DNA from 4 places in the Paraglaciecola sp. 25GB23A genome. Region 3 is predicted to be linked to each of the others. Evidence: predicted binding sites of a transcription regulator. Region 3 holds the regulator's gene; each other region holds the start of a gene.
What was found. The regulator sigma-54, encoded in region 3, starts transcription at its own class of promoters, with help from an activator protein. The targets are predictions, from matches to a motif close to GTTGGCACGNNNNTNGNNT.

Region 1 (7,967 bases), on a different contig from region 3:
TTTGAAGCGGCTAATGTCGCGGCGGATCATCAGCAATTGTTAATGACCTTGATGAAAAGTACCGCCAAACAACATGGTTTTTTATGTTTATTACACGAGAAACCGTTTGCAGGTGTCAATGGGTCTGGTAAACACGTTAACTGGTCTGTGGGCAATGCCACACAGGGTAATTTACTGGATCCGGGCAGCACGCCCCATGACAACCTTAATTTCTTGTTATTTTGTGGCGCTGTTATTCGTGGCGTTCATCTATACGGCCCATTGTTGCGTGCCGTTATTGCTTCGGCTGCCAATGATCACAGACTAGGGGCAAATGAAGCGCCTCCTGCTATTTTGTCAGTCTATCTAGGTGAACAACTAGAAAGTGTCTTCAATGATATCAAAGCAGGTAAGTTGCTAGAAAAAGCTAAAGGTGGTTTGATGGATTTGGGACTGTCGCAAATCCTAAAATTTGAGCGCGATCCTGGTGACCGCAACCGGACCTCGCCTTTTGCTTTCACGGGCAACCGCTTTGAGTTTCGAGCGGTCGGTTCGTCACAATCTGTATCCGGACCCCTGGTAGCGATGAATACCATGTTAGCCGATTCATTAGATTGGATTGCAGAAAAATTAGAAGTCGCTCTCGCTAATAACGACAAAACCACAGCGGTGATATTAGTGTTGAAAGAGTTAATGGAATTACACGGTAACGTAGTGTTTGGTGGTGATGGTTATTCATCTGAGTGGCACAGCAAAGCGGTAGAAGAGCGCGGACTGAAAAATATTCCCACTGCGGCAGAAGCGCTACCTTATTTTAAAGATAAGGCGATAGTTAGCTTGTTTGAGCGCACTGGCGTGCTCAGCCCAAAAGAACTGTTAAGTCGTTTTGAAGTGTATGCAGAGCAATATATTTTGTCGATTGAGGTTGAAGCTAAACTGGTTAAAGATATTGCTACAACTCGAATTTATCCGGCTGCAATCAAGTATATTTCAGAAATATCAGCTACCAACGCTAGTTTGACGAGTGCAGGTATAGGGCTAAATAAGGAGTCTCTAGAAAAGTTAGTTGCCTTGACCAACACTATGATGACTGCCGTCAGTGAACTCAGCACTGCTATCGATGAACATGGCTTTGATTCGGTCGAAGCACATATGACTTTTTGCGCTAAAACAATATGTCCCTTAATGCTTGAAGTAAGAGCTGCCGTTGACTCACTTGAAGGCATTGTCACTGATGAATATTGGCCCTTGCCAAAATATCAGGAAATGTTATTTATCAAATAACCAGGTTTAAATACTTGGATATAAATTAAAGACTATAGTGTAAATCGTGTATAAAAAAACCGGCTAAGAGCCGGTTTTTTATGTGTTCAAATAATACTGAATTTAGTCTTTTGGACCACGACTCGCACGTTTGCGATCATTTTCAGTTAAATGCTTTTTACGGATACGAATGCTTTTGGGCGTAACTTCAACCAATTCATCATTATCAATAAATTCTAGGGCTTGTTCTAAAGCTAGAATAACCGGCGGTACCAGTGACTGAGCTTCGTCAGTACCTGATGCACGAACGTTAGTTAACTGCTTGCCTTTAAGCGCATTTACAGTTAAGTCATTGTCACGGTTATGCATACCAATAACCATACCTTCGTAAACTTCCACACCATGACCGATAAACAAACGACCACGTTCTTGCATGTTAAACAAGGCGTTAGTCAGCGCTTTACCAGTGGCATTAGCTATTAGTACACCGTTTTTACGTTGACCGATGCTGCCGCCTTTATGCGGGCCATAATGATCAAAAGTATGGTACAACAAACCCGAACCTGAAGTCATGGTCATAAAGTCAGTTTGGAAACCAATCAAACCACGGCTTGGAATGATAAAGTCTAAACGAACACGACCTTTACCATCAGAGGTCATGTTAGTCATTTCGCCTTTACGCAAACCAAGTTGTTCCATCATAGAACCTTGGTGTTGTTCTTCACAGTCGATAGTCACTGTTTCAAAAGGTTCTTCTAATACGCCGTCAACAGTGCGTAAGATTACTTCTGGACGCGATACGGCTAACTCGTAACCTTCACGACGCATGTTTTCGATCAAGATACCTAAGTGTAATTCACCACGGCCTGATACACGGAATTTATCTGCATCTTCGGTTTCATCAACACGTAAGGCTACGTTGTGAATTAACTCGTCTTTCAAACGGTCAAGGATATTACGTGAAGTAACGTATTTACCTTCTTTACCAGCAAAGGGAGAGTTGTTGACTTGGAAAGTCATCGTCACAGTAGGCTCATCCACTGATAAAGGCTTTAATGCTTCGACTTTATTTGGATCGCAGATAGTATCTGAAATTTTCAGTTCACCAAGACCGGTAATAGCAATAATGTCGCCGGCGCTAGCCGATTCAACTTCAGTACGCGCTAATCCCATATAACCCAAAACTTGGCCAATTTTGCCAGTACGTTTGCTGCCATCAGCGCCAACTACTGTTACTGCTTTGCCCGTTTTAACTGAGCCGCGGGTAATACGACCTACACCAATAACGCCAACATAAGAGTTGTAATCAAGCTGTGAAATCTGCATTTGGAAAGGACCATCAAAGTCTGCATCCGGTTGCTTAACATGCTTAACAATGGTTTCGAACAAAGGTGTCATATTCTCGCTTGGAGTATCAACATCATTTGAAGCCCAGCCGTTTAAGGCAGAAGCGTAGACCACTTGGAAATCAAGTTGATCATCTGTTGCACCAAGGTTATCAAACAAATCAAATACTTGATCAATTACCCAACTAGGACGTGCACCAGGCTTATCAACTTTATTGATAACTACTATTGGCTTTAAACCCTGTGCAAACGCTTTTTGCGTAACAAAGCGAGTTTGTGGCATTGGGCCTTCTTGGGCATCAACTAATAATAAAACTGAGTCGACCATCGACAATACGCGCTCTACTTCGCCACCAAAGTCGGCGTGTCCAGGAGTATCTACGATATTTATGCGGTAATCATTCCAGCGTATCGCGGTGTTTTTGGCAAGAATGGTAATACCACGCTCTTTTTCAATGTCATTTGAGTCCATGACGCGCTCTGCAGCAGCTCCACGGCTTTCAAGGGTGCCAGACTGTTGTAAAAGTTTGTCAACTAGGGTGGTTTTACCGTGGTCAACGTGGGCTATTATTGCTATGTTCCTCAAAAAGTCTGTTGAGGTTTGCGGTGCGCTCATGATCTTATCTCTATAGGGGCGACACACAAGTTTGTGCTTCGCCGATTAACTGAAATTTACTGGGCGCGGATTGTACAGGCTTATCATCCATATAGCGAATGACAAATAATGTTTGTTAAAAATTAACTTTATTGGGTGGTCATATAAAATTGCAATGGGGGTCAAATGGTGCAGTAAAGCTGTTTTTGCCCTTCTTTGGTGCGTAATTGCCTTTTTGTGGTGCCTTGTGATTTTTATGTTTCTACAAAATGATGCAGAAAAACCGTAATTATGGGCATTCCTTTCTGTTGGCTATGTGGCATGATAATAGCTTCACTATCTCCATAGCTTAATATTAAGTTAGTGACTTATTCGTATATACTAATCCGGAGGACACCATGTCAGCACAAAAGGCCATAGACCTAATCAAATCAAGCGAAGCTAAATTCGTTGATTTACGCTTTACCGATACCATTGGTAAAGAACAACACGTTTCAATCCCTGCCCATCAAGTTACCGATAGCTTTTTTGAAGATGGTAAAATGTTTGACGGCTCTTCAATTGCCGGTTGGAAAGGCATTCAAGAATCAGACATGGTGTTAATGCCTGATGGTGATACTGCTGTTGTCGATCCTTTCGCAGAAGAAACTCAGGTCAACATTCGTTGTACTATCCTTGAGCCTCACACCATGCAAGGGTACGACCGTGACCCGCGTTCTATTGCTCAGCGTGCAGAGCAATACCTGATTTCTACTGGTATCGGCGACAAAGTATTAATGGGGCCAGAGCCAGAATTTTTCATGTTCAATGACATTCGTTTCCATACTGACATGTCTGGTTCTATGTACAAAATCGATGCAGTTGAAGCTAAATGGAATTCAGGTACTGAGTATGAAGATGGCAATATGGGTCACCGTCCAGGCGTTAAAGGCGGTTATTTCCCAGTTCCTCCAGTCGATTCAGCCCATGACATTCGCGCAGCAATGTGTTTAGTTATGGAAGAAATGGGTTTAACTGTTGAAGCTCATCACCACGAAGTTGCGACAGCTGGGCAAAATGAAATTGCCTGTTTGTTCAATACTATGGTTAAAAAAGCCGATGAAGTACAAATTTACAAGTACGTCGTACATAACGTTGCTCATGCATATGGCTTAACGGCTACCTTTATGCCTAAGCCTATAGTTGGTGATAATGGTTCTGGTATGCACGTTCACCAATCAATCAGTAAAAATGGTAAAAACGTATTCGCTGGCGATAAATACGCTGGTTTGTCTGAAGAGGCCTTGTTCTATATTGGTGGTACTATTAAACATGCTAAGGCCATCAATGCTTTTACAAACCCTGGCACCAACTCATACAAGCGTTTAGTACCGCACTTTGAAGCCCCTGTTATGCTAGCTTACTCAGCGCGTAACCGTTCAGCTTCTATTCGTATTCCTTATGTAACGAGTGAAAGAGCACGCCGTATCGAAGTGCGTTTCCCTGACCCTTCAGCTAACCCATACTTAGCATTTGTTGCATTGTTAATGGCTGGTCTTGACGGTATCAAAAACAAAATTCACCCTGGTGATGCGATGGACAAAGATTTGTACGACTTGCCTGCTGAAGAAGCAGCAGAGATTCCACAAGTTTGTACCTCTCTAGAAATGGCTTTGGATGCATTGGACAACGATCGAGACTTCTTAACTGCAGGCGGTGTTATGTCTGACGATATGATCGATGCCTACATCGAATTAAAGCGCAAAGAAGTACAAAAGCTTAATACTACGACTCACCCAGTCGAATTCGATATGTATTACAGCTGCTAATAGATATATAAATAAATAACAAGCCCGCAAATGCGGGCTTTTTTTTGCCTGTTTTGCGGTTACACTGTTAGTTACTGATATCCAAAACTGCGTAGAATTGAGTTAATCATGAAAAATGCATTCCAGTTAATTGCCTTGTTATCATTGATAGTGACCGCTCCATTGCTTGCAAATACCATATATAAAACAGTTCAAGCTGATGGAACAGTGGTATACAGCGATGTACCGAGCCGTGATTCTGTGCCAGTCAATATGGTGCTAAGTAATAACGTGATAATTCCTAAATTAGCTGATCCTATGACCACTGGGCAGGATATTTCAGAGATTAAGCAGCCTACCACGCAATACCAAATTACGGTGCTGTCTCCTCGGCCTCAAGAAACAATCAGAAATAATAATGGTGAAGTAAATATAAACTTTGAAATCACTCCAGATTATGTCGGAAAGTCATATTTATTAGTTGATAATCAGGTGGTCAATACAAAAGGTAAAACTCAAATCAAGCTTAATAATGTTGAAAGAGGTGAACATTTCATCGAAGTTCAATTACGTGACAACTCAGGCAAGATCTTTGCATCATCAGGAAAGCAGAGCTTCTATTTGCACAAAGCCTCGGCACTTATTAATGCTAATTAGCTATAAATTATATAATTAGTACAAAAGTATCGGCAAGGTATAACCTTATTGCACCGCTATGGTGCTCGATGAAATTGAGTTTATGTCAGAATTTCCAAACTTGGACAATTTATTAGATAATCTATCAACGGCTGTGTTGTTGTTGAACGACAAGTTGCAAATCCAATACGCCAACCATGCCGCTCAGTCTGTATTTGATCGCGGCTTCAATTTGTTAGTTGGTTGTTCTATTTTTCAATACATTGCTCATAGCAGCTTAGATTTAAATCGATTTAATCAAAGCATGCAGCACGGCGAAGCTTATTCAGATGGTGAAGTACAAATCTCCTTTACTGACGGTCGTCATATATTAGCAGATGTATCCGTTACCAATATGGTCGAAGAGCAAAGCAATCAAATATTGCTTGAAATTCGCTTAGTTCAGCAACAAAAAAGAATAAGTCAAGAAACTCACCAGTGGGCGCAACAGCAGGCTGCAAGAGAATTGGTGCGTGGGTTGGCCCATGAAATTAAAAACCCTCTTGGCGGCATTCGTGGCGCTGCTCAGTTATTAGAAAGACAACTAATCAGCGAAGAGCAAAAAGAATTTACTGCCGTCATTATTGAGCAATCAGATCGCCTAAGTAACCTTGTTGACCGTCTATTAGGGCCGAATATTAGACCTAATTTCAAGTGGCAAAACATTCACCAAGTGCTAGAGAAAATTTGCACCCTAGTGAGCCTAGATTTGAGTCACAACATCAAAATTGTAAGAGACTACGACCCGAGTATACCTGACCTATTTATCGATCAAGATATGCTGCAGCAAGCTGCGCTAAACATTGTTAGAAATAGTGTGCAAGTGCTTACCGAAAACAGTAACTATGAAGAATCACAAATTACCTTAATCACGCGGATCGAACGTCATGTCATTATTCACGGCACCACGTTTCCTTTATGTTTGAAGATCCAAATTATTGATAATGGACCCGGTATACCCACTGAATTAAAAGATACGCTTTTTTACCCGATGGTAACCAGCAAAAAAGACGGAACGGGACTGGGCTTATCGATTTCACAAACCTTGATTGGGCATCATCGTGGTAAAATTGAAGTCGATAGTTGGCCAGGACACACAGAATTTACCCTATATTTACCCATTGATAAAAAGGAAGCAGATAAATGAGTTCAGAACCCGTATGGATAGTGGATGACGATAGTTCAATTCGTTGGGTGCTACAAAAAGCTCTACAAACTGCCAATCTTGGTTGTGTGAGTTTCGAGAATCCACAAGATTTGTTACTGCAATTAGAAACAGGGCAAGCGCCTGAGGTAATAGTATCGGATATTCGAATGCCACAAATGGATGGTATGACCTTATTAGGTGAAGTACATAAACTTTATCCTAATATTCCTGTAATTATCATGACTGCTCACTCTGATCTCGATAGTGCAGTGAATGCCTATCAAAGTGGTGCCTTCGAATATTTGCCCAAACCCTTTGATATCGATGAAGCCGTTGGTTTGGTGCGCCGTGCGTTAACTCATGCTAGAGAACAAAGTAAACAGCACCAATCTCCAGAGTTGATTAAAGCCACCGAAATTATTGGTGAAGCACCGGCCATGCAAGAGGTTTTTAGAGCGGTTGGTCGTTTGTCGCGCTCGAGTATCAGCGTACTGATCAACGGTCAATCAGGTACTGGTAAAGAGTTAGTTGCCCAAGCATTGCATCGTCATAGTCCTAGGGCGAAACAGACATTTGTTGCGTTAAATATGGCAGCGATACCGGCCGATTTGATTGAGTCAGAATTATTTGGCCATGAAAAAGGCGCCTTTACAGGGGCGCAAAATGCGCGGCAAGGGCGGTTTGAACAAGCTAATGGCGGTACTTTATTTTTAGATGAAATTGGCGACATGCCTGTCGGTGTGCAAACCCGTCTATTGCGAGTCTTGGCAGACGGTCAGTTTTATCGAGTAGGGGGTCATAATCCTGTTTCGGTCGATGTCAGAATTATTGCAGCAACTCATCAAAACTTAGAGCAGCGTGTGGCAGAGGGGAAATTTCGAGAAGATTTATATCATCGTCTTAACGTGATCCGTATTCACATTCCAAAATTAAGTGAAAGGCGAGAAGATATTCCAATCCTTGCCATGCATTTTTTACAAAAAGCAGCTGCTGAATTGGCCGTAGAAACCAAATCTCTCAGTAAGGAAACTAAGAAAATACTGTCGCAGTTACCTTGGCCAGGAAACGTACGTCAGCTGGAGAATATGTGTCGTTGGTTAACTGTTATGGCCAGTGGTCAAGAGGTTCTACCTCATGATTTACCCCCTGAAATTCATCAGCAACCTATTGTTTCT
Region 2 (7,967 bases), on a different contig from region 3:
CGTGGTGTCGCCCAGGGCTTTTAATATGCCGTTAATGCGATCGGTGGCCTGCATGGGCAAACCAATAAACAACACTTCTATTTTACCTTCACGGGCCAACTGCACGGCTTCGTCGATGCCGCCTTTTAAATAATGGTGGTATTTTTCTTCTATGCGGTCGGTGGCTCTTTCATCAAAGATGGCACTGATTTTATAACCGGTTTCGGGGTGGTGTTGGATTTCGTTGTATAAATCGATGCCGCGTTTGGTTAAGCCAACTATACCCACCGAGCGGGTATTGCGGCCACTGCGGCGCAAGGCAAACAGTACTTGTCTAAAGAATATGCGCCACGCACACAGTACTATGGTGGTGCTGATTATCCAGGTACCTAGTACTACGCGCGAAAAGTATTCGGTTTGTTTGGTAAAAAACAAAAATACAAAAATGGGGAATAAGGTCATGATCCAAGACGCGCTGGCATAAAACAGCATTTCTTTAAGCGAACTGGCACGCCATGAGCGATATAGCGCAAACATCTCTGCAAAAAAGATAAAACTGAGGTTGCCAATCAAGGCGAGCATAAAATACTTGGTGTCGTATTTAGATATATATAACAGGCTGGCCAAAGCCAAACACACCTGAATGATCAAGATATCGGCAAAGCGATATAAGAAGGCAAACTGGTTAATGTTATTCCGGACAAATCCGTCGTTTTCGCTCATGTACTTCTTCCCTAGATGTTGCTTGTTCTACATTAGCGCGATTGTGTTAACGTGCTATTACACCAATAAACCATGACATTTTATGTTATTACTTATTTGTGGCAAGTGTTGCATGCCACTACTGTAAGTTATTTTGTATATTTTTATATGCTGCAACAAGTTTGACATCCATTCAAGCCTTTGTGTTTCTAAACCCAAGCTGACATAAGCATCGGCTAACATACTATTTTGTAACAGTAAAAATAAGGCTTTTGTACCTGTTAGGCTTGTTATGTCGCATTGGTATTGGTTACTTTGCGTGCGCTCTAAAAAGTAAATGGCTTTTAAGGGGGCGCTGCTTTCATTCCAAACGTTACCCTGCAGTGTATCAACTTCAAGCTCGTGCTTGGCAAATTTTTCATGCACTTTTTTTTGTTCTTTTATGGCTAACAACGATGCGCTGGCGTGTTTGTTAGCTGCAGTGTTATCACTTTGACTACTTGTATCATCAAGTTTTGTGCCAATAAACTGCTCAGCTGAATCTGGCCACAATCTAATTTTGGGCCAACTGGGGTAAACGCGATATTCATTGCCATGGCTCTGGTGTATGGCTGCCATGTCGTCGGTCATCATTTTAAACCCGTGCTCTAACAATTGGGTAGTTAAGGTTGATTTACCGGTCCGACTTGGTGCAATGAATAAAAATGCATCCCCATTGAGGCTCATGGCGTTTGCATGAATACAGGGTACGCCTTGCAGTTCTAACCAACAGGCAATAGCAGTGCTTTGAATATAGTGTTCAAAACCGGTACCGCCAGACTGCCAGCAAACTTGCATAGCTTGCTTATCAAAGGTAAAGCTGCCGATGCCTTCGCAGTTAACATCTAGCTGGTAAGTGTTGGCATGTTGGTACAAGTTCATTTCGGTGGTGTAGCGCTCGCCTTCGTCTTTAAGTTGCCAAATAGGCGCATTGTTAGCTGTGAAGGTGGGCAGGGTGTTTATTTGTGCAAAAGGTAAGTGAAAACGTACCTCGCCGATGTTTTGCGGTGCGGTATTTGGTGCAAGTAGTTGCACGCCATGCAGGGGCTTAAGGTACGAGAACTGTGTCATAACATCCATTTAACTAACTTCGTTGATATAAGTACCAACCACCCAATGTTTGAAGTGTATCAAGCTAAACGATAAAGCAAAAGACAGAGCGGAAAGTTTTAACCATTTAGATAGTAAAAGCAAAAGCGTTTGAACCACAGAGGGCACCGGGTGCCGCGCACAGAGATCACGGAGGTTTTTTTTTGTAGGAGCTGCTTCAGCTGCGAACCGCGGTGATGGATGAACCTCGTTGATGAATTGGGCATTGGTTGTGAAATCAACATTTGGGGGTGATTTGTTCGTCCCTTGTAGGAGTTGCTCCGAAACGGATGTTATCAGCTGCGAAGGCGATGACAAAGTAGATATTTGATAGCAAGAGCCAAAAACAAAAGCAAGAGCGTTCCCACCACAGAGGTCACAGAGGGCACAGAGGTTTTTGTTGTAGGAGGTCCCGGTAACCGGCATAGTTTAGGGGCGAACCGCGGTGATAAAACGACATTGTGATATCAAATTAATAGCTGGGGTTGATTTGTTCGTCCCTAAACCACGCCGGTTACCGGGAACTCCTACAAGGGGGAAAAATCAACCTCGTTGGTGAATTGGGCATTGGTTGTGAAATTAACATTTGGTGGTTGATTTTTATTCGTCCCTAAAGGAACTCCTACAAGGGGGTGGGGGGATAAATCGACTTCGTTGATGAATTGGGTATTGGTTGTGAAATCAACATTTAGTGGTTGATTCTTCGTCCCTAAAGGAACTCCTACAAGGTGGTGGGGGGGGGAATCAACCATCGTTGATGGATTGGACATTGGTTGTGAAATCAACATTTGGGGGTGATTTTTCGTCCCTAAAGGAACTCCTACAAGGGGACGGGGAAAATCAACCTCGTTGATGAATTGGGTATTGGTTGTGAAATCAACATTTGGGGTTGATTCTTCGGCCCTGAAGAGCCTCCTACAAGGGTGGGGGGATTTTTACAAAATGGGTGTAAAACTTTTTGACAGGTATAAAAAAACCCGCCGGGGCGGGTTTTTGTTATTTTGTGCTATTAACCTTGGAAAGGGTTACGCTTGGTGTTGCCACCGTTTTCGTCAGGTACGCTACCTGCGAAGCCTTGCGTTAGTTCAGCTAGGCTGCCCACTTTAGTTAATTCAGGCTTAGTATATTCAAGTTTTTTAGTCATGTTGTTTCCTAACGTATTCATAATAATCTCCTTAAGCCTTTTTGCGACGAGTTCCGGCTACTAAACCTAGTAACGCTAAACCCATTAAAGATAGTGTTGCTGGTACTGGTACTGCATCAGTGTCTACTGCGAACATGGTTGAACCTGAGATATCAAACAATGATAAAGCAGAGAACAACTCAGCTGAACCAGCTGGATTCATAAAAGTGAAACCGATTGGGCTGCTTGATACAAATTCACGACCAGGGCCTGAACCGTCTGCAAGTAAGTCACCAAACGCAGTATCAAATACAAAGGCTGTGCCAAGATTGATCCACAATGAGCTAAGTTGAGCTTGGCCAACTTCTAATACCCAAATACCCGCCATTGGAGCTAGTGGATCGTTTGGTACGATAGTGTCGCCGTCAACTGATAAAGACCAACCAGAACCTGTTACGCCGCCTTTATCGCCGCCTAAGTCAGCCCAGTTCAATGTTTCAGTTGATGTATCAGCAAAAGTCGCTGTTACTTCAATGCCTGCCATATCTGAACCTGTTACGTTCCATATAAATGCTGCTTGAGCTTGGCTAGCAAACATTGCTGCAGCAAAGCCTAATCCTAAAAGTTTTTTCATGTTCATGCTCGATCCCCTATTAAAGTTCAAAATGGCTCTGAGGTAACAACTAACAACTATGTTTCCCTTCAACCGCTGTATTCGTTTGTTATCTACTACTGCTAATCATAATGCAAACACTGTTCCAACTCTGAAAAATCCTTTTGAAACAAATGCTTATCTATGTTAATGAGTTGTTAATGCCTATTTTTCTAAGCTTTTACTATTTTTAACGCAAGATCTGTAAAAAATACTGACGTTATTTGTAATTCTTAGAGTAAATATTTTACACAAAGTAACTTGTTGTAATTTGTGGTTAATTTTTGCTGCACTTTAATGCATGCTATTGATTAACTTTATAAAAACTACATTTTTAAACTAATGAATCACTTATTCGCCTTTATTTCTGCTTCTGTAGCAGGCCAAAACTCAAACCCGCAAAGCCTTATTCAGCGACTAAATAGCAAAGCGGACGAGATTGTATACGAAATAAGTGAGACAAAAAACAAAGATCTTTTATTTGGCTCGACTATTTTTGCTGATGTAGGTGGGGTAAGTGCTTCAAATAAGACTGTTTTTTTTGAAAATGAGGATAAAAGTTGTCTTTTATTTCATTCTTGCATCGCACCTTCTGATCTTGGCGATCCTCAATTGCAACCGGATTGCACTTCACAGGTGCAAATTGCACCGCAATTAGTGCAACTGATGAATAATCGAGGTGGAGACTTTATTGCTAGGGTGAAAGGTAGCTTAGTTTATATGGGCTTTGATTCACGCCAACAGTATTTGCATGTGGGTAAAGATCCGTTTAATACCGCATCTGTCTATTGGTTAGCTACCTTGGGTGGTATTTTGGTGTCTACTGATTTACGTTTTTTAGCCTTGATGGCCGATAAGCCGATTAGTTTGTCGCAGAAGGGCTTGGCGAGTTGGTTGAGCGGCTTTCCTAACCCGGCTATTTCGCTGTTTAATGAAATTAAGGTACTGCCCAGTGGTTCGCGTTTGCAGATTAATCGCGATCTGCGCGAACAGCTTGTTCAGTTTTGGGATATCGCGCCTGACAATAAAATTGTTTTAGCTGATCAACAGGCTTATTCAACGCAGTTTCATGCGCTTTTACACAATAGTGTTGCGGCGGCGTGCAGGACTGAGCGAGAGACCGTGGTGTCGCAAATGAGTGGGGGCTTGGATTCAACCAGTGTGACTGCCTTGGCGGCGCAGGTGCTGCAAGGCCAACACAAACGTTTGTTGCCTTTGTCACATATTTATTCGCGGGCAGAGAGTTGCAATGAAAGCGATTTAATTGCTGAGATGCAACGCTTCTTGAAATTGAACGATAATTTGCAATTGGATGTTGATGGTGAAGATAATCGCGACTTTTTAAGCCTTTATCCTACTGCGCTAGAAAGCCCAGGTACGGTACTTTCACCGCGCTACGTGAGTGAGTTGGCCATAGTGCAAGCTAATGGCGCCGATGTACTGTTGTCGGGTAATGGCGGTGACGAAATGTGTTGGGGGCACAGTGTGGCCTATACCCAACGATTAAAAGAAGGCGACTTTAGCGTGATTGCTGAAGTATTAAAGGCCTGTCACTCTGTAGGCATGTCGCGCAAACAAGCGATTAAAAATCTGTTTATTAAGCCTTTTTTACCCGATTTGTTGTTGCGCGTTTTAGGCCACAAAAAATCCGGTGATTTAAGCGAAGGATTTCCAGCGTGGTTAACCCCTAAGGCCAAGGAACTTGCCCAATTTGAGACGCAAGTGAATAACCCCTTTAATTATCAGCGAGATCCGGTGGGTTTTAATCGTTATCAAAGTCTCAAGACTACGGCGACCTACAATGCGGTGCGCTCGTATCAACAACTAAGCCAACGATTTGGGGTTGAGGTTAGGCACCCGTTTTTTAATAAAGAGTTGGCTGAGTTCACGTTTGCAATACCCGCCAAACAGCTGATTCAAGGCGCATATCCTAAGTGGTTACTGCGCAACAGTATGTCGGCCCAGCTACCTGAAAGTGTGTGTTGGAATATTAAAAAAATCACCTTTGACCAGCATTTTGGCGATCTAGTCAGAGAAAACGCCGATGCGATCCGCAGCCTGTTTAAACATTCAAGACTAGCAGACATGGAGCTGGTCAACGAAAAGACCCTAGTGGCCGAGTTCGACCGCTTAGTGAATGACAAAAATTACCCCCTACACGTCGATTTACTCTACGCAATTTTAACCTACTCATGGCTGCATACCCATTTCCCCGAAAAGTAATGGTTTTTTGCGGTTTATGTTTGTCTCTTGTAGGAGCTGCTTTAGCTGCGAAGCTTTTATCTGCGAACCGCGGTGATGAATTGACATTGTTATACCAAATGGACATCTATGGTCGATTTGTTCGTCCCTAAAGGAACTCCTACAAGGGGCGATTATTGTGAAATCAACATTTGTTGTTGGTTCGGCCCTTGTAGGAGCTGCTCCGTAACGGATGTTATTAGCTGCGAACCGCGGTGATAAATCGACCTCGTTGATTAATGGATATGGTGATATCAAATGGACATCTGTGGTCGATATGTTCGTCCCTAAACCACGCCGGTTACCGGGAACTCCTACAAGGGGTGATTATTGTGACATCAACATTTGTATTTGATTTTTCGTTCCTTGTAGGAGCTGCTTTAGCTGCGAATAATCAACCTTGTTGCAAAACGGGTGAGAGCTGGTAAATCAACATCGGTGGTCGATTTGTTCGTCCCTAAAGGAACTCCTACAAGGGGAGCTACAACAAACCGTTTAGTGAATTTATTTCGTTTTTTTCGTTGGAGGTGATGCGTTGGAGTTCGACGTATTGGCTGGTTTCTTCGTTTGAATCATTGATGATGTGGTTGTTGACAACTAACCAGCAGTGGGCGGCTATTTTGCCTTGGTCTTTTTTTACACCGATGCTGAGTTGGCTGTTTATTTTGTGGGTGTGGAGGATTTGTTTTTGCACCATGCAGCGGCGTAAACAGTTGATTTTTACTATGTGGTGGCGGGCGGCTTTTTCTATTAAATTACAGATTTTTATGGCCCGTAGGTGAGCATCGCGTTCGTCTTGGAATTCAGTATGTTTGTACAAGGCGCTTTGCCATATTCGATAGGGCAGGTAACTGATTTTTACCTGCCATATTACAAATAAACACCAAGCATGCAGCACTATACCTTGCTGGCGCAGACCGAGTTGCATGAATGTGCGAAGGGACTTAGGCATCTTGTTTTTGCGCTAGGCCAGCTTGTTCTAAGTTGCCTAACAGTTCGGCTAGGTCTTGGGCGACTTGTTGGGCACTGACGTCATATTCGTCACTGATAATTTGTGCGACTTGCTCAGAGCTTGACCCCGCTTGAAGTTTTTCTAACATCAAGGCACCAATGCTGTTTAAGGTAAAATAATCCCCTGTTTGTGGCTCTAATATCACCATTTCATCGACTACTTTTTGGATAAGAAGCCCGTCTTTTAACACCAGTTGCATATTTCCTCCTTGTTTTACATTACTTCGTTGTTAGTTTTCAGCAATAAGCTGGCCATGTTTGAGCCTGAACACTTTATCTGCCACTTCGCTGAGCGTTGGGTCATGGGATATTAAAATCACAGTATAGCGATTAAACAAACCACTGAATTCTTCTTTAAAAGATTTTCTGGATGACTCATCTAACATCGAGGTGGGTTCATCGAGTAACAATATTCGTGGTTCAAACAATAAGGCGCGTGCCAGTGAGATACGTTGTTTTTGCCCACCGGATAATAGCACGCCGCCTTCGCCAACGGGTGTGTCGTAACCTCTGGGCAGTTTTTGAATAAAATCGTCGGCGCCCGAGGTTTTGCAGGCGAGTATCATTTTTTCGCTGTTGGGGTTAACGATCCCATACGTAATATTGTCGGCTATGGTGCCATTACATAACAGTACATCTTGCGATACCAAACCAATAATGCTTCTGACCGAGGAGTTACTGGCTTGTGCGATATCAATACCATCAATCATAACTTTACCGCTTGATGGCTCATTAAAGCGCATGAGCAGATGTAATAAGGTGGTTTTGCCGCCGCCGTTTTCACCATACAACAAGAGGGTTTTTTTATCGCCTAGATGAAAACTGACGTTTTTAAGCACATCGGGGCGGCTACGATACGAAAACGATACATTGTCAAAATGAATGTCACCGGAGTTAAATTTTGCATCTATTTTGTTGAGGCTATTGGGCTCTGATTCTAAATGGTAAAACTTAAGCAAACGTTCAGATGCACCAATAACCTGTTGGGTTTGGCCATACAATCCGGCTAAGGAGCCCAGCGGACGGGTAAAAACTAAGCCGTACAGCATCAAACTGACCATATCTGGAATATTGATGGTGCCACTTTGGAAACGCATAAAACTAATGACCACCACCAATAATATGCCGATT
Region 3 (7,967 bases):
TGAAGAAGCATGGGTGCCTAATTATCAAGCACTGACTATGCGAAGTACCTTGTATGATAAAGAAGGAAAAATGAGTCAGCAGGTCTCCGCTGAGAAAATGGAGCACTTTGATTTACTGGGCTTTACTTTGTTTAAACGCCCTGAATATAAGCTGTTTTCTGAGACGGGGCTACCTTGGAACATCACCGCAAATGAAGGTACTTTGTACGACGATCAACGTTTGCAATTTGAGACAGACGTCGAAATATCAGGTGTTGACGACGATAATCTGGCTCAGAAGGTTAATACTCAGTTTGTAGAAATAAATTTAAGTGACAAAACCATGAGCTCAGACCAATATGTCAATATCACTGGGCCCAATTATGTCATTAACAGCAATGGTTTTAAGGCCAACCTTGAGACCCAACAATATGAGTTATTTGATCATGTTAAAACCGTTTTCCAACCTACTACTAGGCATTAGTATCAGCCTTGCGGTTGGTTATTCAACCATAAGTTATGCTGGTAAAGATGATTTTTCTAAAACCATCGAAATCGCGTCTGAGCAATCGTTCTTGGATCGAATTGCCAAAAAGTCAATTTACAAAGGCAGTGTCCTTATCACTCAAGGTTCATTGGTGCTGCAAGCTGATGAAATGGAGATTGATGCCAGCAAAGGTCAAGATAAAGAAGTGTTTGTGGCGATGGGCTCACCCGCTAAATATTCCCAACGTCAGGAAAATGGCAAAATGGTGCATGCCACAGCCAATAAAATTGAATATCACCGCCAAACACGGACCTTGTCTCTAGAGGGGAATGCTGAAGTAGAACAAAATAGTAGTAGTGTCAAAGGCAACTCGATTATTTTTAACATGGAACTTGAGCAAATCATGGCACAAGGTCAAGACCAAGGTAGTGGCCGAGTTATAACGATTTTACAGCCCGAAGCTAAAGACAGCAAAACCCAAACCATTCCTGAACAGGATCCACAACCATAATGGCCATTCTAAAAGCGACCCATTTGGCAAAATCCTACAAATCACGTCAAGTAGTGCGGGATGTCAGTATAGAAGTATCGTCTGGGCAAATTGTTGGTTTACTCGGCCCTAATGGGGCGGGCAAGACAACCACGTTTTACATGATTGTAGGCTTGGTCCCCTTAGATAAGGGCGAAATATTTATCGACCAACAGGAACTCACACTGCAACCAATGCATGTGCGCGCTAGGCAAGGTATTGGTTATTTACCGCAAGAAGCTTCAATTTTTCGCAAATTAACGGTATATCAAAATTTAATGGCCATACTACAGACGCGCAAAGAGCTCTCAACTGAACAAAGAGAAATGCAGGCTGATGCACTATTAGATGAATTTAATATTAATCATATTCGCAACAGCTTAGGCATGAGTTTGTCAGGCGGCGAACGACGTCGGGTTGAAATAGCAAGGGCCTTATCGGCTGAGCCAAAATTTATTTTATTGGATGAACCTTTTGCTGGAGTGGATCCCATATCGGTTAATGATATCAAAAAGATTATCCAACATTTGCGCGATAGAGGTATAGGCGTGCTGATCACTGACCACAATGTGCGAGAAACCCTCGATGTATGCGAAAAAGCGTATATCGTCAGCCATGGTGAACTCATTGCTGCCGGAACCTCACAAGAAGTATTAAGTGATCAACGTGTAAGAGATGTATACCTTGGTGAGCAATTCAGGCTATAGTAAAGCTATGGCATGGCATGATATTTCGCACGGTTAAATTAACCCCAACGGACTAAGCATAAGAAGTAAATGAAACCCTCTTTACAGTTAAAATTTAGCCAACAACTCACGATGACGCCTCAATTGCAGCAAGCGATTAGGCTATTGCAACTTTCTACCTTGGATTTACAACAAGAAATTCAAGAGGCTTTAGATTCTAACCCATTATTAGAAGTAACTGACCCCTTCGAAAATCCCACCGGTGATAGTGCTTTAGAAACTAATTTTGGTTCTGATGGCTCAAACGACCGGGTCGAAGTGGATGCTGCAACTATTGAGACTGGGGATGCATTACAAAACAATGATATTCCTCAAGATTTGCCCTTAGATAGCACCTGGGACGAATACATTAGCGCGTCATCAGCTCCCTCTATGTCCTCAAGCAGCTTTAGTGTTGATGACGACCAAGTTTTTCAGGGAGAAACCACCGACAATATTCAAGAACACTTGTTATGGCAAATGCGCCTCACGCATTTTAGTGATACAGATATTTCTATCGCCATGGCCATTATTGATTCTATTGATGAGTCAGGTTACCTGACTATTAGTGCGGACGAAGTCCTCGCTAGTTTGTACGATGAAGAAATTGAACTAGATGAAGTGGAGTGTGTACTTAAACGCATTCAAATGTTTGACCCTATCGGTTCTGGTTCACGCAGTCCGCAAGAATGTTTATTGATCCAATTAAATCAGTTTGCTATCGAAACACCTTGGTTAGCTGAAGCCAAGATGCTTATTACCGATTATTGTGACTTAATTGGTAGCAAAGATTACCGTACCTTAATGCGTAAGACTCGTCTAAAAGAAGATGAGTTGCGTGAAGCAATGCGACTTCTGCAAACTCTGAATCCAAGGCCGGGTAGCGCGCTTATTGTCGGCGAACCCGAGTATGTAATCCCTGACGTTTCCGTGACTAAAAAAAATGGCCGTTGGATGGTTGAACTCAACCCTGACAGTTTGCCCAAGCTCAATGTCAATCAGCAATATGCGGCCATGAGCAAGAGCACAAAAAATAGTACTGATAGTCAATTTATCCGTTCGCATTTACAAGAAGCCAAATGGTTTATTAAAAGCGTTGAAAGTCGCAATGAGACCTTACTCAAAGTATCCAATTGCATTGTACAGCAGCAAATTGGTTTTTTTGAACATGGTCCAGAAATGATGAAACCAATGGTGTTAAATGATGTCGCAGAAATGGTGGATATGCATGAATCAACTATTTCACGTGTGACAACCCAAAAATATATGCATACCCCCAGAGGTATATTTGAGCTCAAGTACTTCTTTTCTAGTCATGTTGCCACAGATGTGGGAGGAGAATGCTCCTCAACAGCAATTAGGGCATTGATTAAAAAATTAGTCGCAGCCGAAAAACCCAGTAAACCTCTGAGTGATAGTAAGATTGCTCAACTGTTGGCTGACCAAGGCATAGTCGTGGCTCGGCGAACAATAGCAAAATATAGGGAGTCTTTATTGATCCCTCCGTCTAACCAACGTAAGAGTCTTTTATAGGCAAATTAAAAAAGGAAGAGGCGATATGCAAATAAACCTAACTGGTCATCATTTAGAAATTACCGATTCACTACGCGATTATGTCGATTCAAAATTTACTAAACTTGAACGACACTATGATCATATTAATAATGTACATGTCATCTTAAATGTTGAAAAGCTGAATCAGAAGGCTGAAGCAACCCTTCACCTTAGTGGCGCAGAAGTTTTCGCCAATGCTGAACATTTAGACATGTATGCCGCCATTGATGCTTTAATCGATAAGCTTGATAGACAAGTGATTAAGCACAAGGAAAAAGCTAAACGCCATTAAGTGACTCAGTAAATAATGGAAATTAAAGACGTTCTTCACCCTGACTGCACTTTATGTGCAGTGCAGGGTACCAGTAAAAAACGGATCCTCGAACTTATCAGCAATATCGCGAGTAAGCATATTGTCGATATTGATCAGGCCACGATACTCGCCAGTTTAATGAACCGAGAAAAAATGGGCAGTACCGGTATCGGTAATGGAATTGCATTGCCACATGGCCGTTTAAAAGATCTCAAAAAAGTGGTTGCTGTGGTTATGACCAATGATACGCCCATCGAATTCGATGCAATCGATAAACAACCCGTTGATATCTTTTTCGCAATATTGGTTCCAGAAGAACAGGCGAATGAACATCTTGGAACCTTGTCAGTTATTGCAGCAAAACTCACTGATAAAGACACCTTAAATCGAATGCGTGCAGCTCAAAGCGATGAAGAATTATTTAAGGTGATGAACTGATATGAAACTGATTATTATTAGTGGCCGTTCTGGTTCTGGCAAATCTGTTGTCTTAAGAGCATTGGAAGATCTCGGTTATTATTGTGTCGATAATATTCCCGTCAATCTATTGCCCACTCTGACTCACACTGTGGTTGACGAGTATGATCAAGTGGCTGTCAGTATCGATGTACGCAACTTACCCAAAGACCCGAATGATTTGGTGGAGATACTCGATTATCTGCCATCCACTTGGCATATGACAATTCTTTATCTCGATGCGAGTGATGACATATTAGTCAAACGGTTCAGTGAAACCCGTCGTCTGCACCCTCTTTCGAAACAAAATAAATCACTAGCCGAAGCTATTCAAGCAGAATCAATACTACTTGCACCTATTGCTGAGCGCGCCGATCTTTATCTCGATACCGACCAATTATCGGTTCATCAACTCGCTGAATTGGTGCGTGAAAGAATTTTGGGTAAAAAAAGCTCTAGACTTGTCTTGGTGTTTGAATCCTTTGGCTTCAAGTACGGCATTCCTAAGGATGCCGATTATGTATTTGATGCTCGATTTCTGCCAAATCCACACTGGGAACCCGACCTTAAACATTTGACTGGCTTAGATAGTCCGGTACAAATATTTTTAGGTTCTCAACCCTTAGTGACTAAATTTATATGGCAAATACAAAATTTAATAGCGACTTGGTTACCCCATTTGGAGCGTAACAATCGCAGTTATGTAACCATAGCCATTGGGTGTACCGGTGGACAACATCGCTCGGTGTATGTGGCTGAAGCCTTAGCTAAGACCTTTAGTGATTCTCACCCTGATGTACAAATTAGGCACCGGACCTTAAATCAATAAGCACTTCACCTTGAAGATATGACAGACTAATTATGCCTATACTTGAAAAAAAAATAGTCATCGTAAACAAGCTTGGTTTACATGCCCGTGCTGCAACCCAGTTGGTGCAATTAGCTAACAAATTTTCCGCTACTGTGACCTTACATTTAGGCGACAAACAAGCATCGGCCAACAGTGTCTTAGGTTTAATGATGCTGGAGGGTAATCAGGGTAAAGAGCTCAATGTCGTCAGTCAGGGGGAAGATGCGGTCGAAGCCTTGGCTGCAGTAGAAGCGTTGATAGCCGGACGTTTTAACGAACAAGAGTGATACTGAGTTCGATCATTATAATCATGTTTTAATCCAACTAAACTATTCACTCTGAACTAACATTGTTGCTAGGCTCACTAGGTTTACTCTTTAAATATTAATCCTTCTACTAGTAACGTATATCATTCGACAATCCATTTTTAAGGACAAACTGTCTACCATTATGCCTGATACATTCGACGCAAAAAGCACCAACTCTCAATTACAGGCCATTAACTCGGCGCTTGATAGCGGTGATTTTGTGCAAGTGCAAGCGATGTTACGCAGTGTCGCCCCCTGTGACGTAGCTTTGTTATTAGAGTCGAGCCGCAGCCGCATAAGAACTGAAATTTGGCAATTGATTGAACCAGATTCATACAGTGATGTGCTTGAAGAGTTATCAGAAGATGTGCGTAACGGCATCATCCGTCAAATGTTACCAGAAAAACTGGCTGACGCTCTTGAGGAAATGGACACCGACGATTTAGTCGAAACCCTCAGTGGTTTACCGGAAGCCGTTTCACAAGATTTACTAGCTTCCATGGATGAGCAAGACAGACTCCGCGCCCAGCAGGGTTTGTCATACGGTGAAGAAACCGCCGGTTTCATTATGAACACCGACACTATCACCATGCGTCCTGAAATTAGTGTTGAAGTGTTTTTGCGCTATCTTCGTCTTAAAGGTCAAATTCCAGAAAATACTGATACTTTGTACGTGGTCGATCGCGACGATAAGTTGATAGGGGGCGTTTCTCTCACTACTTTAGTCACAGCCGCCTCCGACACTAAAGTGCATACATTAATAAAAAGTTCAGAAGCCATCCCGGTCAATATGCCAGATAATGAAGTGGCCAGCTTATTCGAGCGCTACGATTGGTTGTCTGCCCCTGTGGTGGATGAAAATAATCATCTGGTAGGCCGTATCACCATTGATGATGTGGTTGATATTATTCGTGAGGATGCTGAACATTCCATGATGAGTATGGCCGGTTTAGATGATGAAGAAGACACCTTTGCACCAGTTTTTAAAAGTACTCAAAGGCGTACTATTTGGCTAGGTGTCAACTTATTTACTGCCTTAATGGCGGCGGCAGTGAGTGATTTATTTGAAGCGGCTCTTAGCCAATTGGCTGTATTAGCCATACTTAATACCATAGTGCCGAGCATGGGCGGCGTAGCCGGCAACCAGACACTGACCTTGGTGATACGTGGCATGGCCTTGGGCCACGTGCGTGCGAGTAACGCAAAATGGTTAATAAGCAAAGAGCTCGCCATCGGCTTTTTGAATGGTGTGATATGGTCGGTATTAATTGCCTCGGTAATCGCGTTGTGGAAACAAGACTTAATGCTCGGGGCGGTTATCGCCTTTGCCATGTTAATCAATATGGTCGCTGCTGGCCTCGCTGGTGCTACCTTACCCATGATCATGAAAAAGTTGCGTATTGATCCGGCCCTAGCTGGCAGTGTAATACTCACTACTATTACCGATGTCGTAGGCATTTTCGCTTTTTTAGGTACCGCAAGCTGGTTGCTGATTTAAAAAATGTCGACTAAAAAACTATTTCTATTCACCCTAATTGCTTTACTCGCTTTTGCTGCCAATTCTATTTTATGTCGATTGGCCCTTAAAGTTGAATGGGTTGACCCTTTAGATTTCTCAATTATTCGGCTCTTATCAGCCGCCATTATTTTGTGGCTCTTATTGGTGGCTAAAAACGCCCATTCTGCAAAAATTTTTATGCAATATGGTAGCAGTAAAGGGGCGGTAAATTTACTTATCTATGTGCTTGGTTTTTCTTACGCATACGTAGGACTCAGCACAGCAACAGGTGCTTTGATTCTTTTTGCCGCAGTTCAATTTACTATGCTTGGTGCTGCACTGCTAAGTGGTAAACGTTTATCCGTATTGGAAAGTATCGGCATTGCCATCTCACTAATGGGTCTATGTTATTTTGTCTATCCTGAACTAGATAAACCCAATGGCTTGACTTTCATCTTTATGATCGTGGCAGGAATAGCGTGGGGTATGTACAGCCTGATAGGGAGTCAATCGGTATCACCACTGCTCGATACCAGTAGCAATTTCATTCGCCTTGTTCCCCTTTGTGTCTTGGCTTTGTTTGTTGCCTACTTCTTTGGTGATACTCACATTACCTTCCTAGGTTTCGTTTACAGTGTTGCCTCCGGTGCACTTGCTTCCGGTTTAGGTTATAGCTTGTGGTATAAAGTCTTACCCAAACTAGATAAAAGTGTCGCCGCAGTCAGTCAACTCTCTGTGCCCATCTGGGCTGCCTTAGGCGGTATTTTGTTTATTCATGAAGGGATTACTTGGCATCTATTACTATCTTCTTGTCTCATTTTGGGCGGTATTTTGTTGGTACTCCTATCACAGTTTAAACAAAAAATTCCCGCTTAATCGAATAACGGCATCCTTCAGAAATTCTATTTTAACGTAAACATATTTCATAATAAGACCGATAAATTCCCCATGTTATATTGGGCTCCCAACAAACTCGGGATGAGATTATGTTAAAAATATACCTTGCACTTATTCTACTCATAATCACCGGCTGCGCGACTTCCAATAAATCTAATGTGGCGAACTTTAAAGCTATTGCCGATTCTAATCTAGTGCAAATTACCGACAGTTCATTTGACCGCTTTGTTATCTCCGATCCAGCGGTATTCAGTAAATATAAACAAGTGATTTTTTTTCCCATGCAGTTCGACCGTTTAACAATTGATAACAGTGCGGAACAAGAGTTGGTAGATAGTTGGAGCGATTCTAATTGGCAAGAAATGGATCAA
Region 4 (7,967 bases), on a different contig from region 3:
AAACCGTCATCAGCCTCTAAGTAATCTTTGTCATTGCTGATATCAATAGAATTAAGTAACTCATCAAAATCTGCGTCTTCAATTTCTTCCAGTACGGAATCATCTTCAATATTACTTTGTAGTTGACTCTTCTTGCTCTTGGCAGAATCAGGGTGCTTATCTTCCGTTAGCCAATCGCCCAAACCAGGGAAATCATCCAGTGAGTCATCCGCTGTCGACTCAGCTAAGGGCTCATCATTTTCATTATCTTCGCTGAGGGATTCAGCGTCAGAATCAAGATCAGCTAAGGCTTGTTCTAATAATGAATCATCTGGTTCTTCAGACTCAATCTGGCTATCGCTAGACTTGTGTTCCAAATAATCTTCAGCGACTGCCCCAAACTCCAAATCGTCTAGTGAATCCAGAGGGTCTTTTTTATTAGAGGTTAAATCTTTTAGTACTTCATCTAATTCTTGGTGTTCAAAATCTTCTAACGCTTTTTCTAACTGATCTTCATCGAGGCCATTATCGTTTTGAGATTGTTGCTCAAATTGTGCGCTTTGCGCTTCTGTGCTCTGTTCTTCAGCTTCGTCGACTGCATCGCCGTCGTCCAAGTCTTCGACGTCATCGATTTCATCGACTTCATCGTTTTCTTCGACTTCATCGCTTTCTTCGATTTCATCGCTTTCTTCGACTTCATTATCTTCTTCGACGTCATCGCTTGCTTCGACTTTATCGCTTTCTTCGACTTCATCGCTTTCTTCGACTTCATCACTTTCTTCGACTTCATCGCTTACTTCGACGTCATCGCTTTCTTCGACTTCATCGTTTTCTTCGACTTCATCGTTTTCTTCGACTTCATCGCTTACTTCAACTTCATCGTTTTCTTCAACTTCATCGTTTTCTTCGGTTTCATCGCTTACTTCGACTTCATCGCTTTCTTCGATTTCATCGCTTGCTTCGACTTCATCGCTTTCTTCAACTTCATCGTTTTCTTCGACTTCATCGCTTTCTTCGACTTCATCGTTTTCTTCGACTTCATCGTTTTCTTCGACTTCATCGTTTTCTTCGACTTCATCATTTTCTTCGACGTCATCGCCTTCTTCGACTTCATCATTTTTTTCGACTTCATCATTTTCTTCAACGTCGGCTAATACTTCAGCTTGCTCTAATTCTTCAGCCTCATCAGCCCCTTGTACGTCGCTAATTTCTTGAGCATCCTTAGCTTCTTCAAGGTCGTATTCAGTTTCGTCGATATCATCTATAGAGGTATTTGCCGTCTCTTCGTCTACGTCCAAAAAGTCTGGTTCAAAACCAGCATTTTCATCAAAGCCAGCGGCTAAACTGTCCTCATCGAGTTTCTGTATACTGGGTTGTACCGCAATGTTTTCCTCAGTTTCATCTTCGTCGTCATCACCGAATTCACCCAGCATATCGCGCATTTGTTCAACTTGTTCTAACTCATCAAGCAGATTGCCGGTTAAATTATCTATCTCAGCATTTTGAGTCGAAATTTCGTTATCTAGCTTTTGTAATACGTCTTCATTGATATCTTCGTCTTCATCAGATATCACCTCTGGTGTGATAGGCGCTACTCCACCTTCAAATAATTCATCAATGCTTATTTCAGGTGGCTCTTCTTGATCTGGAATGGTGGCAATAACAGGTTCTTGTTCGTCCAAACCCTCTGCTTGTGTGGTTAAGTCATCATCTACTTGCTCAGCAACGTCTTCTTCTGGCGTTGCTGTCTCCGCCAATAGCCCATCAATATCACTATCAATTAATTCAGCTTCTGCTCCATCATCTGGGTCACTCAGCAGATCTTCCATCTCATCTTCATCAAATAAGCTATCTAGATCGTCTTGCTCAAGTTGTTGCTCACCTTCTTCAAAGGGTTCATCTGCAGTGCTTGAATCAAGCACGTCATCGCCGAGATCATCAAAGGAATCAATATCTTCCTCGAAAGAATCGTCTAAGGAATCATCTAAGGCGTCATCTAAAGATTCTCGTAACTCCTCGGCCAATACGTCGTCGAGTAAATCATCATCACCAAAGAGATTGTCATCATCAAGCTCGTCGCCTAATTCATCAGAGAGTTCGTCACTTAAGGCATCCGATAAATCATCAAGGGCTGAAGTGTGGGGATCAAGGGAAATATCGTCATCTTCAACTAGATCAAGTTCGTTAGGCAATTTTTGGTTATTGCGACGCATTAAGAAAAAGTAAGCTAATGCTCCAATGATCGATAAAGTCAGGGGTACGGTGATAGCAGCAAGCGCAAGAGGACTATCTAACCAATTTGAGTTGGCCTGCTCCTCTGCTTGTTTTGTTTTAAGTTCGTCTTCTAATCGAGAACGCGCCAGTAACTCCTCAATACTCTGGCCCATTTGATCCATTTGCTGACTTTTACTGACTTCATCAACCCGCATTTGGTCAATATCAGTATTAACTTTGTCTAGTCGTTCAAATAGCTTTTGATTTTCAGTCAATATGGCCTGAACTTGACCAATTGATTCGGCAAATTGTTGCCGAATTTCTAAAAATTGGCGTGATTGTGCCTCATCCAAGGCGCCCAATCTTTCCTCAATTAGCGCCTTAGTTTCGTCAAGATCATTTTTACTGACTTTGCTGTTCGCTGCCGCGTTGCTTAATAATTCACTCGCCAAGTCGGCATTTGCAGGAGAAGACGCCTTAGACAAGGCCAAATTGGATTGGGCAATCTTAAGTATTTGCTCATCCGCTTGAAAGCGTTCAAGTGCAGCAGCTTTATCAATTCTGAGCGCGTATCTTTCGGAGGGTAAATTGAGAATTGTGCCATTTTTAACAAGATTAATGTTCTCTTGCTCAAAGGCGTCTGGATTTAATTGGTAAATACCATACATGACCTGATAAATAGATAGGTCTTTATTTTGGCGATAGCGACTGGCTATTTGCCAAAGCGTATCGGAAGATTTAATAGGGCCATAAGTCACCCCAGAATATTGCGCTGAACTATTTTTAGGCCCTTTGATTTCGGCACTTTGAGGTTCTGCTGCGTACAGTGTTGAAATAGCAAAACTGCAACAAACGACAAATAGTCTCGCCTTGTTTAGCATATTTATTGTCAAACGGCTTGCCCCAATATTGGTTGTGTCATGTTTTGTGCGATTCCACTCAGACCTAAAAATCAATTTTATTGAGTAATACTAAAAGCTAGCCTACTCATTTTAGTTATATTCCACTACCTGCACTCACATCAGTTTTCATGTCGAGTGCCATTAAGCAAGCGTCAAACTTTTAGACTTTTTGTTTATTGCCGATTTAATGACATTATATTAACAAATGGTAAGCAAATGGTATTCCAACATTTTCTAGTCATAAACACTCAACCCAAACACTATAAACCAGATGAGAAAACGGATCTAGAATACAGCGACTTAAGTCATCAAAAAGCGTTTTTTAAAACGTATGAAAAGTCATCGGCAAATTGGCAGAAAACATAAGGGGCATTAGCTATAAACCAATGCCCCCTTAGTCGTACAAACTATATGGAGGTATTACAAGTAGTCGCGGATCAGCACTTCAGCAATTTGAATACTGTTGGTGGCAGCGCCTTTACGCACATTGTCCGAAACCACCCACATATTAATACCATTTGGGTGAGAAATATCATTGCGAATACGACCAACAAACACTTCATCATGACCACTAGCGTTACCTACTTGCGTCGGGAAGTCCTCGCGCTGTGCCATCAATTTGACGCCTGGTGCATCAGCTAACAGATTTTTCACTTCTTCAGCATCAATAGGCGAACGTGTTTCAATATGAATAGCTTCACCATGACCAAAAAAGACCGGAACACGCACAGCTGTGGCATTCACTAAAATAGTGTTGTCACCCATAATTTTTTGGGTTTCCCACACCATCTTCATTTCTTCTTTAGTGTAATCATTATCCATAAAGACGTCGATTTGTGGAATAACGTTAAAAGCGATTTGACGACTAAAGGCCTTGGTTTGCACTTCCTTACCACTTAGCAATGCGGCTGTTTGATGAGCCAATTCGTCCATGGCAGATTTACCTGCACCAGAGACAGACTGATACGTCGCCACGTTAATCCGTGCAATACCAACTGCATCTTGAATTGGTTTTAGCGCAACTAACATTTGAATAGTTGAGCAATTGGGATTAGCAATAATGTTGCGATTTCTAAAGTCGGCCAATGCATGGGCATTCACTTCTGGCACGACTAAGGGAATATCATCGTCATAACGGTAATGAGATGTATTGTCGATGACCACACAGCCTGCTTCAGCCGCCATGGGGGCGTATTTGGCTGACACGCTGCCACCCGCTGAAAAGAAACCAAGCTGTACTTTTGACCAGTCAAAGGTTTCAGCATCCAATACGGTAATATCTTTACCCTTGAATGATACTGTACCACCGGCTGAGCGTGAGCTTGCTAAAGGATAAAGTGTGTTGACCGGGAAATTCCGTTGTTCAAGAATTTCGATCATATGCTGCCCTACCAATCCGGTAGCGCCTAGCACAGCAACATCAAAAGACCGCGACATGTTTGATATACTCCTATAAAAATAAAATAAAAATCAGCCAATTAAGTCTGTAAAAAACCGAGGGCGTAGATTGCCTTTGATTCGGCAAAATTTCCAGTATTAACCTGTACCGCAGAAAACTCTCTTCTTATAGGGTAGTGTTTTCTGATATATCTAAATTGCTCTGCATTTTGCATAGCCGCTTTAAAATGTTCACTGTCAGTACTGATATTGTAAACTTCTAGTATAAAATCATTAATATTCTGCCTCAAATCATGCAGTGGATTAAAGCTTAGTTGGGTTTGTGTAGTGGGTAAATAATCACTTAAGCGTTTGGTATTGGGTAGCTGATAAAACTCACAAAGGGCTTGATATAACATTTCTGTTCCCCGTGCTTTACCCTCAATAGTATGACCGGCAATATGCGCAGTACCTAAGGCAACATAAGGGATTAGCGACAAGTTTATATCAGGTTCATTTTCCCATACATCTAAAACGATATGCCGTTTATGCCCCGCTTCAAATAAGGCTAATGCGGCTGCATTATCGACAACCTCACCTCGACAGGCATTTATCAACAATTGTTGTTCACTCAGTTGAGTCAAGCGTGCAAGGTCAAACAAGTGTTCAGTAGGATGATGTCCGCTGGTCACAAGTGGCACATGCAAGGTAATCACATCACACTTCATGATCTCTTGCATATCGACAAACTGACGTGGGTCACCTGCTTGTTGTAAAGGGGGATCGCAAAGTTTGTAGTTAACCTGAAGCACATCTAGTTTCTTTTGTAAGGCACTACCCACATGGCCAGCACCGACTATTCCTACTGTTTTGTCATGCCATTGCCAGTTAAGCTTGTCACCCATAATACACAAAGCACTCATTACGTATTCTGCGACAGCAACTGCATTACATCCTCCCGCCGATTGAAAATGAATGCCCCGCTGAGTTAGATAATCGATATCCACATGATCAGTCCCCGCCGTAGCCGTAGCAACAAATTTCAAGTTTGGACTATTGGCTAATAATGCGGCATTGACCTTAGTGGTAGAGCGCACCAGCAGCACATCTGCATCGATTAATTGTTCGGCAGTAATGGTTTTATGTGAAAAGACCTGACAATCACCTAACTCAGAAAAAAATTCTGCAGCATAGGGCATGCTATCTTCGTAATAAATTCTCATTAAATAAGGGTCTTGTTTACAGAAAAATACAGGACGATAGTATGCCACGAAGCCACACTAGGTAAAACGTAAGCGACGTTATTTAGCGAATTAATTAAGCGACAAACCTATCAATTAGCATGGATAGGCACTAATCGGATCGCGCTTATCTCTGGTTGCTTTTATCAATACACAGTCTCGTGCATCTTTAGCCTTAGCTGACTTTATTTTTACTATTCGTCCCGCGTTACTAGCGAGCTTAAAAACTCTTGATATAAGCTCAGCACTTCTTCTGGGGCCTCTAACTGCGGATAATGGCCAACATCCAACAAGGCCGTATGCGCATTCGGAATGACATCAATATAATGATCCAACATATGTCTGCCAGAAATCGGATCTTGAATGCCATTGATAAAATACAATGGCACTGACGCGTTTATCATCGCCTCTACCCAACGACCTCCCCATTCACTGCGTTCATCGATATAACGCAAAATAGCAGGCATGGCCAAATGTCCGTCATTGTATCTGATTAACTCCCATATAATATCTACATGGCTTTTTTTAGCTTGGCTCTGTTGACCAAATATTTTAGCAAAACTGGCAGTAAGGCTGTCTTTGCTTAAAAATTTAACCAACAAAGGTCCCAAACGACTTTTCAACAAACGTTGGGTTAGGAGTGGCCGATGACAGGCAGCAAATATACCGCCATTTAAAAAACACACAGACCTAAGTTGAGCATGTGTTTGCTCGCCCGTTTTGGCCCGCAAAGACTGACGATACAGTAATTCTTGCGCCACAGAATCGCCGTAGTCATGAGCCAAAATGTGATAATCGCCTATGCCTTTTTCAAGTAATAAAGCCTCATAAATATCAGCTTGTTCAATCAGGCTATAACGATATTTTTGTGGTTTAGCAGATAGGCCAAATCCAAGCATGTCAGAACAAAGCAAACTATATTCTCGCGCCAAATACTTCCATTGATAATGCCAATCCCACGAGGCACTTGGAAAGCCATGAATAAATAAAATCGTATCTTTTTTCTTGGCCAATGCAGGTGCATAAGACTGCCAGTAAGCAATTTTATGGCCACACAACTGGCTGTATTGAGCGAGTTCTTTATATCGAGCTAAGCTGAGTTCAGTCAAAATTTATTTATCATATCCAGGATTAATACGATCTAATTTACGCAAAATTCCCGGCCATGCCAAGGCCCCACCTGCAGAACGTGTTACTTGTTGCGCTTGTGTTCGTATACCGCCCAAAATTACATCCGGAATAGGCAATAAATCACAACCCGTTGACTGCGCTTTCAATTGAATTTCACAAGAACGTTCGAGTAAATACATAAAAAGAAATGCATCGGCAATACTGCTAGCACAGGTAAGTAAGCCATGGTTACGCAAAATCATAAAGTTAGTTTCACCTAAATCAGCGACTAAACGTACTTTTTCATCTGGGTTGAGTGCCACTCCTTCATAATCATGATAAGACAATGAAGACAGGGCAAATAATGATTGCTGACTTAAAGGTAATAAGCCTTGTTTGGTGGCCGAAATCGCAATGCCCGCTGCAGTGTGAAGATGAAGGACACAGTGTGCGTCTTCTCTGGCCTCATGCACAGCACTGTGGATAACAAAGCCCGCTGGATTAATATCATAATCAGATGGCATGACTTTGTTACCTTGCAAATCAACTTTCACTAAACTCGACGCTGTAACCTCCTCAAACATCATGCCGTAAGGATTAATCAAAAAATGATGTTCAGGCCCCGGCACACGAGCCGATATGTGAGTAAAAACCAAATCATCCCAACCATACATGGCGACGGCGCGATAACATGCGGCCAGATCTACCCGTAACTGCCACTCTTCAGACGAAACTTGCTGTTGAATTGAATTCATTTTATTTGCTCTCATGATTGTTAATTATTTGTCAACAACATAAGCTATCATAAGCCTATTGAACTGTCGCCAATTAGACAATTGACTAAACTAATGTGTACCGAAGCCACTTTATTACGACCAACTCTACAACAAAGCCTGTGGTTTAGTGGTTTACCCGAAGAATTGCAAGAGGCTATTGCAGCAGCAGGTGCGGTTAAGCATCTCAAACAAGGTCAATACTTGCATCGTAAAGACGATAAGGTCGATGGGCTTTATTGTTTATTAAATGGCAAGTTACGAGTCAGTAACCTGACCCTCGCTGGACAAGAACTGATACTTACATGGTTACAAGCTGGTAATTGGTTTGGTGAAATATCGATGTTCGATGGTTTACCTCGCACCCATGA

Region 1: glnA (glutamate--ammonia ligase) is a predicted target of sigma-54. The motif match lies at 3,499-3,517, and genes of this name have one in related genera.
Region 2: ABKW31_RS21925 (PEP-CTERM sorting domain-containing protein) is a predicted target of sigma-54. The motif match lies at 3,677-3,695, and genes of this name have one in related genera.
Region 4: ABKW31_RS01245 (FimV/HubP family polar landmark protein) is a predicted target of sigma-54. The motif match lies at 3,306-3,324, and genes of this name have one in related genera.

Annotation. Positions count from the first base shown of each region.
Region 1 covers NZ_JBDYKM010000001.1:244,210-252,176, forward strand. Annotated here, with positions in the region: gene ABKW31_RS01025 (glutamine synthetase III) at 1-1,263, shown strand, start outside; gene typA (translational GTPase TypA) at 1,366-3,204, opposite strand; gene glnA (glutamate--ammonia ligase) at 3,582-4,991, shown strand; gene ABKW31_RS01040 (DUF4124 domain-containing protein) at 5,100-5,627, shown strand; gene glnL (nitrogen regulation protein NR(II)) at 5,710-6,792, shown strand; gene glnG (nitrogen regulation protein NR(I)) at 6,789-7,967, shown strand, end outside.
Region 2 covers NZ_JBDYKM010000038.1:1,150-9,116, reverse strand. Annotated here, with positions in the region: gene ABKW31_RS21940 (undecaprenyl-phosphate glucose phosphotransferase) at 1-702, opposite strand, end outside; gene ABKW31_RS21935 (hypothetical protein) at 760-1,800, opposite strand; gene ABKW31_RS21930 (lasso RiPP family leader peptide-containing protein) at 2,819-2,974, opposite strand; gene ABKW31_RS21925 (PEP-CTERM sorting domain-containing protein) at 2,985-3,566, opposite strand; gene ABKW31_RS21920 (asparagine synthase-related protein) at 3,927-5,807, shown strand; gene ABKW31_RS21915 (lasso peptide biosynthesis B2 protein) at 6,307-6,777, opposite strand; gene ABKW31_RS21910 (PqqD family protein) at 6,770-7,036, opposite strand; gene ABKW31_RS21905 (ABC transporter ATP-binding protein) at 7,067-7,967, opposite strand, start outside.
Region 3 covers NZ_JBDYKM010000003.1:287,887-295,853, forward strand. Annotated here, with positions in the region: gene lptC (LPS export ABC transporter periplasmic protein LptC) at 1-463, shown strand, start outside; gene lptA (lipopolysaccharide transport periplasmic protein LptA) at 426-977, shown strand; gene lptB (LPS export ABC transporter ATP-binding protein) at 977-1,702, shown strand; gene ABKW31_RS08550 (RNA polymerase factor sigma-54) at 1,772-3,253, shown strand; gene hpf (ribosome hibernation promoting factor) at 3,279-3,566, shown strand; gene ptsN (PTS IIA-like nitrogen regulatory protein PtsN) at 3,582-4,025, shown strand; gene rapZ (RNase adapter RapZ) at 4,027-4,872, shown strand; gene ABKW31_RS08570 (HPr family phosphocarrier protein) at 4,905-5,180, shown strand; gene mgtE (magnesium transporter) at 5,344-6,699, shown strand; gene ABKW31_RS08580 (DMT family transporter) at 6,703-7,575, shown strand; gene ABKW31_RS08585 (hypothetical protein) at 7,686-7,967, shown strand, end outside.
Region 4 covers NZ_JBDYKM010000001.1:290,727-298,693, reverse strand. Annotated here, with positions in the region: gene ABKW31_RS01245 (FimV/HubP family polar landmark protein) at 1-3,086, opposite strand, end outside; gene ABKW31_RS01240 (aspartate-semialdehyde dehydrogenase) at 3,516-4,532, opposite strand; gene ABKW31_RS01235 (4-phosphoerythronate dehydrogenase) at 4,574-5,695, opposite strand; gene ABKW31_RS01230 (alpha/beta hydrolase) at 5,908-6,822, opposite strand; gene ABKW31_RS01225 (class II aldolase/adducin family protein) at 6,826-7,578, opposite strand; gene ABKW31_RS01220 (Crp/Fnr family transcriptional regulator) at 7,660-7,967, shown strand, end outside.